Regions from separate parts of the Patulibacter sp. NPDC049589 genome, predicted to be linked through region 2. Evidence: riboswitches for the same ligand, from Rfam matches in the RefSeq annotation. Region 2 holds a riboswitch; the other holds the start of a gene.
The links. Region 2 has a riboswitch for thiamine pyrophosphate ahead of AB0L40_RS11080 (ABC transporter substrate-binding protein). Riboswitches for the same ligand answer to the same signal wherever they lie in the genome.
Positions count from the first base shown of each region.

Region 1 (4,989 bases), on a different contig from region 2:
CAGCTCGGCGGCGGTGCCCGTGAGGAAGATCTCGTCGGCGAGGTAGAGCTCGGCGCGGCCGAGGTCGCGCTCGATCACCTCGTAGCCGAGGTCGCGGGCGATCGTGATCACGGAGCGGCGGTTGATGCCGTCGAGGATCGACGCCGACTGCGGCGGCGTGACGATCTGGCCCTCGCGGACGACGAAGATGTTCTCGCCCGAGCCCTCGCAGACCATGCCGCGGTCGTCGAGGAGGATGGCCTCCTCGTAGCCGGCCTTCGTGACCTCGATCTTCGCGAGCACGGAGTTCAGGTACTGGCCGGACGCCTTGGCGTGCGGGATCAGGCCCGACGGCGAGAGCCGGCGCCAGGAGGAGACCTTGGCGCGGACGCCCTTGGACTTGCCCTCGTCGCCGAGGTAGGAGCCCCACTCCCAGCAGGCGATGATCACGTCGGTCGGCGAGTCCAGCGGGCTGAGCCCCATCGGGCCCTCGCCGCGGAAGATCAGCGGCCGGATGTAGCACGAGCGCAGGCCGTTGGCCGCGATCGTCTCGAGCGTCGCCTGGCGGATCTGCTCCTGCGTGAACGGGACCGGCATGTAGAAGAGCTCGGCCGACTTGAACAGCCGGTCGACGTGCTCCTGGTGGCGGAAGACCGCCGGCCCGACGGACGCCGTGTCGTAGCAGCGGACGCCCTCGAAGACGCCCGTGCCGTAGTGCAGCGCGTGCGTGAGGACGTGGACCTTCGCGTCGGCCCACGGGACCAGCTCGCCGTTCTTCCAGATGAAATCGCCCTGCGGCACCGCGACGCTCCTCGTCCGTGGACTCGCGTCCCGCGGCCGTGGCGGCGGGACGGAACGACGGACTCTACCGCGGTCCTCCCCGCGGGGACCGCCCGGACGATCGCCGTCGTCGGGGTGGTGGCTGCCGCCCGTCGTGAGCCCGACGGCGAGGGGCGCCGGGGCCGGAGCCGGCGGGCGGTGGGTCCGACGGACGTCCGGGCGCGGTCGCGGGTGACCCCCCATCCGTCGCACGGTCCGGCACGGGCCGTGGACGCTCCGCGGGGGCCCACCTACGGTGTGGTGAGACGTCGGGTTCCGGAGCAGCCTCTCCGGCCGTCAACTCCCCGGCGAACGGAGGCACCATGACCGACCGCACGATCGACACCGCCGACCGCGACCGCCGGGTCCGTGCGACCCTCGCCCAGCAGGGCGGCAACCTCGACGACGTCTTCACCGACGACGGCCACGCGCCGGACGCCATCGACGCAGAGGCCCTCGGCCACTGCCGGGTCTCCGTGCAGGCGACCGTCGCCGACGGCCGCCCCGTCGCGGCCTGAGCGCCCGGGCCGCCGCGCGGCCCTCCAGCGGCACCGCGGTCCCGTCGTCCGACGCGGCACCGCGAGACCGTCCCTGACCGGCGTCGCCGCCGGTCGGCCCCCTCGGGCCCGGCCATCGGCCGGGCCCGAGCTGCGTCCGGGCGCAGCCGAGATCAGTCCGCGCCGACGCGGGTCCGCTCCGCCGCCGCCAGCGAGCGCTCGGCGCCCAGGGCCTCCAAGCGACCCCAGTCGACGTCGCGGAAGTTGTGCATCGGGCAGTACTTCGGCCCGCACATCGAGCAGAACTCCGCGGTCTTGAAGTAGTCGTCCGACAGCGTCTCGTCGTGCATCGACCGGGCGGTGTCCGGGTCGACGGACAGGTCGAACTGGCGGTTCCAGTCGAAGTCGAACCGCGCCTTCGAGAGCTCACGGTCCCACCGGGCCGCCCGCGCCCCGTGGGCTCCCCCGCGCGCCAGGTCGGCCGCGTGCGCCGCGATCCGGTACGCGATCAGGCCCTGCTTGACGTCCTCGGCGTCGGGCAGGCCCAGGTGCTCCTTCGGGGTGACATAACAGAGCATCGAGGTGCCGTGCCAGCCCACGACCGCCGCGCCGATGGCGCTCGTGATGTGGTCGTAGCCAGGCGCGATGTCGGTCACGAGCGGGCCGAGCGTGTAGAACGGCGCCTCGTCGCAGATCCGCTGCTGGCGCTCGACGTTCTCCTGCAACTGGTGCAGCGGGACGTGGCCGGGGCCCTCGACCATGCACTGGACGCCGGCGGCCCGGCAGCGACCGACGAGCTCGCCGAGCGTGTCGAGCTCCGCGAACTGCGCCGCGTCCGAGGCGTCCGCGATCGACCCGGGCCGCAGCCCGTCGCCGAGCGAGATCGTCACGTCGTGCTCGGCGCAGACGGCCAGGACGCGGTCGAAGTGCTCGTAGAGCGGGTTCTGCCGCTCGTGGTGGACCATCCAGCGCCCCAGGAGGCCGCCGCCGCGGGAGACGATCCCCGTCAGGCGGTGCCGGCAGAGCGCGAGGTGCTCCAGGAGGACGCCGGCGTGGATCGTCATGTAGTCGACGCCCTGCTCGGCCTGCTCGGTGATGACCTCCAGGAGCAGGTCGATCGAGAGGTCCTCGGGGGTCTTCACCCGCTCGAGCGCCTCGTAGATCGGGACGGTCCCGATCGGCAGCGTGGCGACGTCGATGATCGCCTGGCGGGTCTCGCGGATCCGCTTGCCGGTCGACAGGTCCATGACCGTGTCGGCGCCCCAGCGCTGGGAGAGCTCGAGCTTCTCGACCTCCTCCGCCAACGAGCTCGTCGTCGGGCTCGAGCCGATGTTCGCGTTGATCTTCACGCGCGCCTTCAGCCCGATCGCCATCGGGTCCAGCGCCGCGTGGTGGCGGTTGGCGGGGATCACCATCCTGCCCCGGGCGACCTCGGCGCGGACGACGTCCGGCTTCAGCCCCTCCCGCTCGGCGACGCGCGCCATCTCGGGCGTCACCGTGCCCTCGTTCGCCGCGCGGTGCTGGGTGCATGCGTTCCCGCCCACCCCGCGCGTCCCGTCCTCGTCGAAGACGTGCCGTTCCATGATGCTCCCTCCGCCGGTATGAACCGGATCAGGTCGTCGGGTCAGCGCGGATCAGCGCAATCTCAGCCCCTGCCTGGGACCCCCCGGATGTGGTTGGTCCGGCGAGCGTAGCGCGGCGAGCGGCGCACGCGTCCCGGTCGGGCGGGCCGCACGGCTCCGGCAGGACGGACGACACCGATCTGTAACGCTGCGGACCCCCCGATCGGGGAGGATGCCCGGATGCACCGCGTGCGATCAGCCGTCGTCGTCGCCCTCTCCGCCTCCGCGCTCCTCGTGCCGCAGGCCGCGAGCGCCGAGACGAAGACCGAGTACCTGCAGAGCGGCCACTACGGCGCGGACGTCGTCGCCGCGGCCGCGCCGGCGAGCCGCTGGATCCAGGAGCGCGGCGACCAGCTCGCCGCCGTCGTCGCGGCCTGCCGCGCCTACGGGCTGCCGGTCGGGTCGGAGGGGACGTCCACGCCCCCGACGATCGTCCCGCCGACGGCCGCCCAGATCGCCCGCGCCGCGAGCACCGCGAAGGCGTCGGCGACCGCCGCCCGCCGGGCCCGGTCGGCGAAGGCCGCCAGCACGCGCCTGGCGCGCAAGCGCGGGGCGACGGCGTCCGCTCGCGCGAAGGCCCGCGCGAAGGCCCGGACGCTGAGCCGGCGCGCCCGCGCCGCCGCCCGGCGCGCCGCCGCGGCGAAGGCCGCGGCCACGCCGTCGCTCGCGTCGCCCGACGCGTCCGACTGCCGCAACGTCATCCGTCCCGCCGTCGTCTTCGACATCGACGAGACGCTGCTGTCGAACTACATCGGCGTGCCCGGATCGGATCCGGAGAGCGGTTCGGTCGGGCAGTTCCCGGGCGCCCTCGGCGGGACCGGGACGCGGATGCCCGGCGTGTCCGACGCCTACGCGCTCGCCAAGCAGCGCGGCATGGCGGTCTTCCTGATCACCGCCCGGCCGTCGCTCGTGCCGGGGCTGCGCGAGACGACGATCCGCAACCTCCAGGCCGCCGGCTACAGCGGCTGGGACGGCCTGTCGCTGAAGGACGATCCGCTCGGCAGCTCCGCCACCTACAAGACGGCCGAGCGGGCGGCGATCGAGGCCCGCGGCTACACGATCGTCGCGAACGTCGGCGACCAGGAGAGCGATCTCTCCGGCGGCTACTCCGAGCGCCGGTTCAAGCTGCCGAACCCGTTCTACACGGGCTGAGCGGCACGGCCGGCGGGTCGGGCGCGACCGCGCCGGCGGCCCAGGCACGGCGGCACCGGCGGCCCGCGACCGGGTCCGCCCGTCAGACCCGGACGCCGAGTCCCGCGTAGACGTCGAGGCAGCGAGCCGCAGCGTCGTCCCAGGAGAAGCGGGCGGCATGGGCCGCGCCCGCGGTGACCAGGCGGCGGCGGAGCGCCGGGTCGTCGAGCAGGCGGCGCAGGGCCGCGGCCAGGGCGCGGACGTCGTCCGGCGGGACGCGGACGCCCGTGCCCTCCGGGACGACCTCGCGCAGGCCGCCCGTGGCCGCGGCGACGACGGCGCAGCCGCCGCGCATGGCCTCGAGCGCGACGAGGCCGAACGGCTCGTAGAGCGACGGGACGAGGCAGACGTCGGCCGCGCGGTACAGCGCCGGCAGCGTCGCGTCGTCGGTCCAGCCGAGGAAGCGGATCCGCTCGCCGAGCCCGATCGCCTCCGCCTGGGCGTGGAGCTCGGCCTCGTGCGGTCCGGAGCCCGCGACGACCAGGCGGGCCGGCGGCGCGGCCGGGGCGGTCGACCGCGCGACCCGGTCGAACGCCTCCAGGGCGACCTGGAAGCCCTTCTCGTAGACGAGGCGGCCGGCGAGCAGGACGAGCGCCTCGCCGCCGGGCGCGAGCGCGGCGCGCAGCGCGGCGACGCGGGCGTCGTCGACCGGGGCGACCGGATCGATGCCGTTGCGGACGACCACGACGTCGTCGGGATCGGTCGCGAAGACGTCGAGCACGTGCCGGCGCATGAACGCCGAGCAGACGAGGACGGCGTCGGCGCGGGCCATCATCGCGGCCTCCACGCCGTGGACGTGCGACTGCGGGTGCTTCTGGACCCAGCCCTGGTGGCGGCCGTGCTCGGTGGCGTGCACGGTCGTGACGTAGGGGACCCCCAGG
Region 1 covers NZ_JBFAPC010000031.1:9,848-14,836, forward strand. Annotated here, with positions in the region: gene AB0L40_RS08195 (branched-chain amino acid transaminase) at 1-780, opposite strand, end outside; gene AB0L40_RS08200 (hypothetical protein) at 1,122-1,316, shown strand; gene thiC (phosphomethylpyrimidine synthase ThiC) at 1,469-2,878, opposite strand; TPP riboswitch at 2,866-2,974, opposite strand; gene AB0L40_RS08210 (HAD family acid phosphatase) at 3,098-4,069, shown strand; gene AB0L40_RS08215 (glycosyltransferase family 4 protein) at 4,152-4,989, opposite strand, start outside.
Region 1: it holds a riboswitch for thiamine pyrophosphate, as region 2 does, so the genes downstream of both, thiC (phosphomethylpyrimidine synthase ThiC) here and AB0L40_RS11080 (ABC transporter substrate-binding protein) in region 2, are expected to answer to the same signal.

Region 2 (4,989 bases):
CCTCCGACGCGTGCTGCCTCCCGAGCCCGCGCTGAACGGCCAGGACGAGGACGTCGTCGAGCTCGTCGACGCCGAGCTGGTGGCCGCCGCCCCCGCCGCGCACGACGCGATCGACACCACCAGGGCGGACGTCCGCGAGATCGCGCGCCGCAACCCGGCCGTCGTCGCAGCGACCGCCGCCGCGGTCGTCGGCACCGGCTTCGTGGCCGGGGCGATCGCCACCGCGGTCGTCTCCAACAAGGTCGCGGCCGTCCGCGGCCGCCGCGACGCCCGCCGCATGCCGCCCGTCCTGGGCACCCGCCGGTTCCTCGTCGACGTGCACCTGCTCGGCGACCGCTGAGGCGGCTGAGCGCCGGCCGACCCACCGCGGACGGCCCCCGGCAGGAGCCCGTGCGTCCTCCGGCCCCCGCGTGGGCGCCGGATCGCTCCGCAGGACGCCCGTCCGCCGCGGGCGTCCGCCGCGCGGCGTAGCCTGCCCCGCGTGATCGAGGTCCGCGCCGAGATCGGGCCACCCGGCCCGTACCGCCTGCCGCGGCCCACGGCGGAAGGCCTGCTGCGCCGCCGCGGCGACGTCCTGTTCCGCTTCGTCCGCGCCGGCGACCACGACGTGCTGCTGCGCGCCGCCCAGCTGCGGGACGGCCGCGTGGTGCTGGGGGCGCGCGCCCGGCCCGTGCACGCCGGCCCGGCCGCGGGGCGCGGGGCGCCGGGCCGCTCAGTCCCCGGCGGCGCTCCGCGCGGCGGGGACGGTCCCCTGCGCGGCGCGGACGCCGAGACCGCCCGGGCGGCCGCCGCGGCCGCGCTGGAGCGCTGGCGCTTCGCCCTCGGGGTCGACGTCGACCTGTCGCCGTTCGTCGCCGCGCACAGGGACGACCCGCTGATCGGTCCGTCGATCCGCACCCGGCCGTGGCTAGGGCCCTCCCGGCGCCTGTCGGTCTTCGAGGCCCTGCTCTGCGCCGTCTGCGAGCAGCTCATCGCCTACGAGGACGCCGTCCGGATCGAGCGCCGCCTGATCGCCCGCCACGGCCCCGCGCGGGCGCCCGACGTCGCGACGCACCCGCGCCTGCGGGACGCCCCGGACGCCGCGGCCGTCGCCCACGGGCTCGTGCCCGCCCACCTCGAGGCCTGCGGCCTGGCGCCGAAGCGGGCCACGGCCCTGCACCGCGCGGCCCGCGAGCTCGCCTCCGGGCGCATCGACGCGGGGCCGGGCTGCGACCCCGACCGCGTCCTGCTGCGGCTCGGCCGGCTGCCGGAGATCGGCACCTGGACGCTCGCGCTCGTCGCCTCGCAGGCGCTGGGCCGCGACGACCGGCCGCCGTCGGGGGACCTCAACCTGCGCAAGGCGCTCGGGCGGATCCTGACCGGGGACCCGCGGGCGCGGGTGCCGGAGCACGAGGTCGACGCCTGGCTGGCCCGCTACGCCCCGTGGGGCGCGCTGGCGGCCGTGCACGTGATGGCGACGCGCCCGGAGGCCCTGGCGTCGCGCGGGTCCGGCACCGTGCCGGTCGGCGCCCCGGCGGCACCCCGGCGCCACGCGACGCAGGCGGGGCTGCCGGTGCGGCCGGCGGCACCGGCTCCGGAGCCGGTCGCGGCCTGATCGACGCGTCGCCGCCCGCGGCCTGATCGACCGGCCACGGGGCGCGGGCCGAGGCCCCGCCCCGCTACTCGCCCTTGTAGCCCGGCAGGCTCTGGTCCGGGCGCGCCGCGCCGTCCGGGGTCTTGCGGCCGACGCCGGCGCCCTCGCCCGCGAGGAAGTCCGTGGTCACCACGTTGTCCAGCGGGATCTGCTTCTTCAGCAGGCCGTTGGTCAGCATCCACTGGGCGTAGTCGGCCCACTCGTCGGTGTCGAGCCAGCCCCACGGCTGCTTGGCGTCCTTGCCCGAGGGGAAGAACGCGTCCATCGTCTTGGCGACCGACTCGCGCTGGAGCTTGGGGTCGAGCTCCTTGTTGGCGTCCAGCAGCGGGTCGACCCCGGCCGCCGGGTCCTTGCGCACGGCCTGGTAGCCCTGCCCGATCGCGCGGACGAGGCGGCGGATCGACGACTCCTTCGTCGTCAGCGTGTCGCCGCGGGCCACGAGCACGAGCTCGGAGTAGTTCGGGACGCCCAGGTCGTTCACCGGCGAGATCTTCGGGTCGCGCTTCTTCTGCTGCAGCTCCACGCCCTCGACGTTCCAGAAGCCGCCGAGCGTCGCGTCGACCTTGCCGGAGATCAGCGCCTGGTTGAGGTTGAAGCCGACGTCGACCTGCTTGATCGACGTCGGGGAGATCCCGGCCGTCTTGGCGATCGTGTCGAGGTACGCCTGCTGGTAGGGGATGCCGGCGGTACCGACCTTCTTGCCCTCCAGGTCGGAGGCCTTGGTGATCCCGGCCTTCGGCAGGCTGATCAGCGACGTCAGCGGCCGCTGCACGAGGCTCGCGATCGCGACGACGTTCTGGCCCTGGGCGCGGGCCAGCAGGACCTCGGGCTCGTAGGAGATGCCGACGTCGACCTTGCCGGCCTCGACGAGCTTGAGCACCGTGGCGGGGTCGTCCGGCGTCTTGATGTCGACGTCGAGCCCGGCCTTCGTGAAGCCGCCGCTGCTCTGCGCCTGGAAGATGCCGACGTGGTCGGCGTTGGGCAGGTAGTCGAGCAGCAGGGAGAGCTTGGCCTCCGGCGGCTTGTCGGTGCCGGAGAGGTTCTCCTGCTTCTCGCCGCACGCGGCGAGCCCGAGGGTCGCGGCCACGGCGACCAGCAGGACGAGCGGTCGGCGCGTCACCGGCCGGCTCCCGGCGTGCTCTGCGGTCCGTCGAATCGTTGCATCGTGCTCCCTCCGCCGGTATGAACCGGATCAGGTCGTCGGGTCGGCGCGGTCCCGGCGCCCTCTCAGCCCCTGCCAGGACTCCCCGGATCTCCAAACGCGTCGAGGGTATCGGCTCGCCCGTCCCCGGGGCCGCACGCGCGACCCGCCCCGGGGCGACGTCGCGCCGCCGGCGGCCGGCTCGCGGGGGAGCGTCCGGTCGCGGGGGCCGGCCTCAGGCGCCGGGTCGGCGGTGCGCCCACGGCGCCACGACGCGCTGCAGCGCCGCGAGGATGCCGGTGGTCACCACGGCGAAGACGGCGAGGATCGCGACGGCCGCGAAGGCCCGGGCGGTGTTCAGCTGCGCGGTCTGGATGACGCCGCCGAGCCCGCCCTCGCCCTGCTCGTAGCCCGCGTACTCCGCGAAGATCGCGGCGATCCCGCCGATCGCGACGGAGACCTTCGCCCCCGACAGCGCCGCGGGCAGGGCGGCCGGCAGCTCGACCCAGCGCATCAGCTGCCAGCGTGACGCGCCCATCGTCCGCAGCAGCCGCGGCAGCTCCGGGTCGACGCGGTCCAGCGCGTCGAGGGTCGCGATCGTCACCGGGAAGAAGCAGATGATCGCCACGATGGCGAGCTTCGGGGTCAGCCCGAAGCCCAGCCAGAAGACGAGCACCGGCGCGAGCACGGGCAGCGGGATCGCCTGGGTGCCGATCACGAGCGGGCCCAGCGCGGCCCGCAGGACGCGGGAGACGTGCATCGCCACGGCCAGCAGCGCGCCGACCACCAACGCGATCGCGAGCCCGAGGAGGATCTCCTGCGCGGTCCGGGCGAACGCGTGCCAGAGCAGGTCGCGGTCGTCGACCAGGGAGCTGAGGACGGTGGTGGGCGCGGGGAGGAGGATCTCGTCGACGTGGGCGAGCCGGACGTACGCCTGCCACCCGCCGAGCAGCAGCAGCGGGCCGACGACGCCGAGCAGGACACGGACCGCGCGGGGGAGGGGCCGGCGGTCGCCCGGGGGCCGGGAGGCCCGGGACGGGCCGATCACGCGCCGCCCCCGTGGTCGGCGTCCCGCTCGGCGGCGGCGTGGTCGCGGTCGCCGGTGATCGCCGCGTGCAGCGCGTCGCGGACCGTCCGCCGCGCCGCGACCAGCGACGGGTCGGTGGGATCGCGTCCGACCCGGGCCGCCGCCACGCCGACCACCGCGGTCACCCGCGCCGGCCGGGGCGACAGCACGACGACGCGGTCGCCGAGCAACACGGCCTCCTCGACGTCGTGGGTCACGAGCAGGACGCTGCGCGGGCGGGCGTCCAGCAGGTCGGCGAGCCAGCCCCGCAGGTCCTCCCGCGTGATCGCGTCCAGCGCGCCGAACGGCTCGTCGAGGCAGAGCAGGTCGCGCTCGGTGGCCAGGGCCCGCAGAAAGGCCACGCGCTGGCGCATGCCGCCGGAGAGCTGGTCGGGGCGGCTGCGGGCGAAGCGGGTGAGCCCGACGCGGTCCAGGAGCTCGCCGGCGCGCTCCCGGGCCTCGCGGCGCCCGGTGCCGGCGATCCGCAGCGGCAGCGCGACGTTGTCGCGGGCGTCCAGCCACGGCAGCAGCAGGTCGCGCTGGGGCATCAGCGCCGCGGGATGTGCCCGCAGCTCGCCGCCGTCGGGGGCCTGGAGCCCGCAGACGAGCTCCAGCAGCGTCGACTTGCCGCAGCCCGACGGGCCGACGAGGGCCACGACCTCGCCCGGGCCGATGTCGAGGTCGACCCCGTCCAGGACCGGCAGGCCGCCGAGGGCGCGGCGGACGCCGCGCGCGACGAGGGGGGCGGCCGGCGGGGCCGGGAGGGTCGCGTCCTGCACCGGCGGCCCAGGCTACCGGCCCGTCCGTCCTGGCCCGTCCGCGGACCGGCCGCCCGCCCCGGGCCCGGGGCGCGGGTCGACCGCGCTCCCGGTCCCGCTCGCCGGCCGCGACGGGGCCGGGGCACCCGGCCGCCCGCCGTTCAGGCGGGCCCCATGATCAGCAGGGAGCTCTGGGCGGTCGCGAGGACGCGGCCCTGGGCGTTTCGCACGTCGCCCTCGGCGAAGGCGACCCGCCGGCCGGGCTTCGTGACGCGGCCGAGCACCCGCAGCTCGCCGGCGTTCGCGTGGACGGGCCGCAGGTAGTTCACCTTGATCTCGATCGAGGTGTACGCGACGCCGACCGGGAGGGTCGTGTGCACCGCGCAGCCGA
Region 2 covers NZ_JBFAPC010000047.1:15,348-20,336, reverse strand. Annotated here, with positions in the region: gene AB0L40_RS11090 (hypothetical protein) at 11-340, shown strand; gene AB0L40_RS11085 (hypothetical protein) at 482-1,594, shown strand; gene AB0L40_RS11080 (ABC transporter substrate-binding protein) at 1,659-2,753, opposite strand; TPP riboswitch at 2,786-2,893, opposite strand; gene AB0L40_RS11075 (ABC transporter permease) at 3,010-3,822, opposite strand; gene AB0L40_RS11070 (ABC transporter ATP-binding protein) at 3,819-4,619, opposite strand; gene AB0L40_RS11065 (PaaI family thioesterase) at 4,760-4,989, opposite strand, start outside.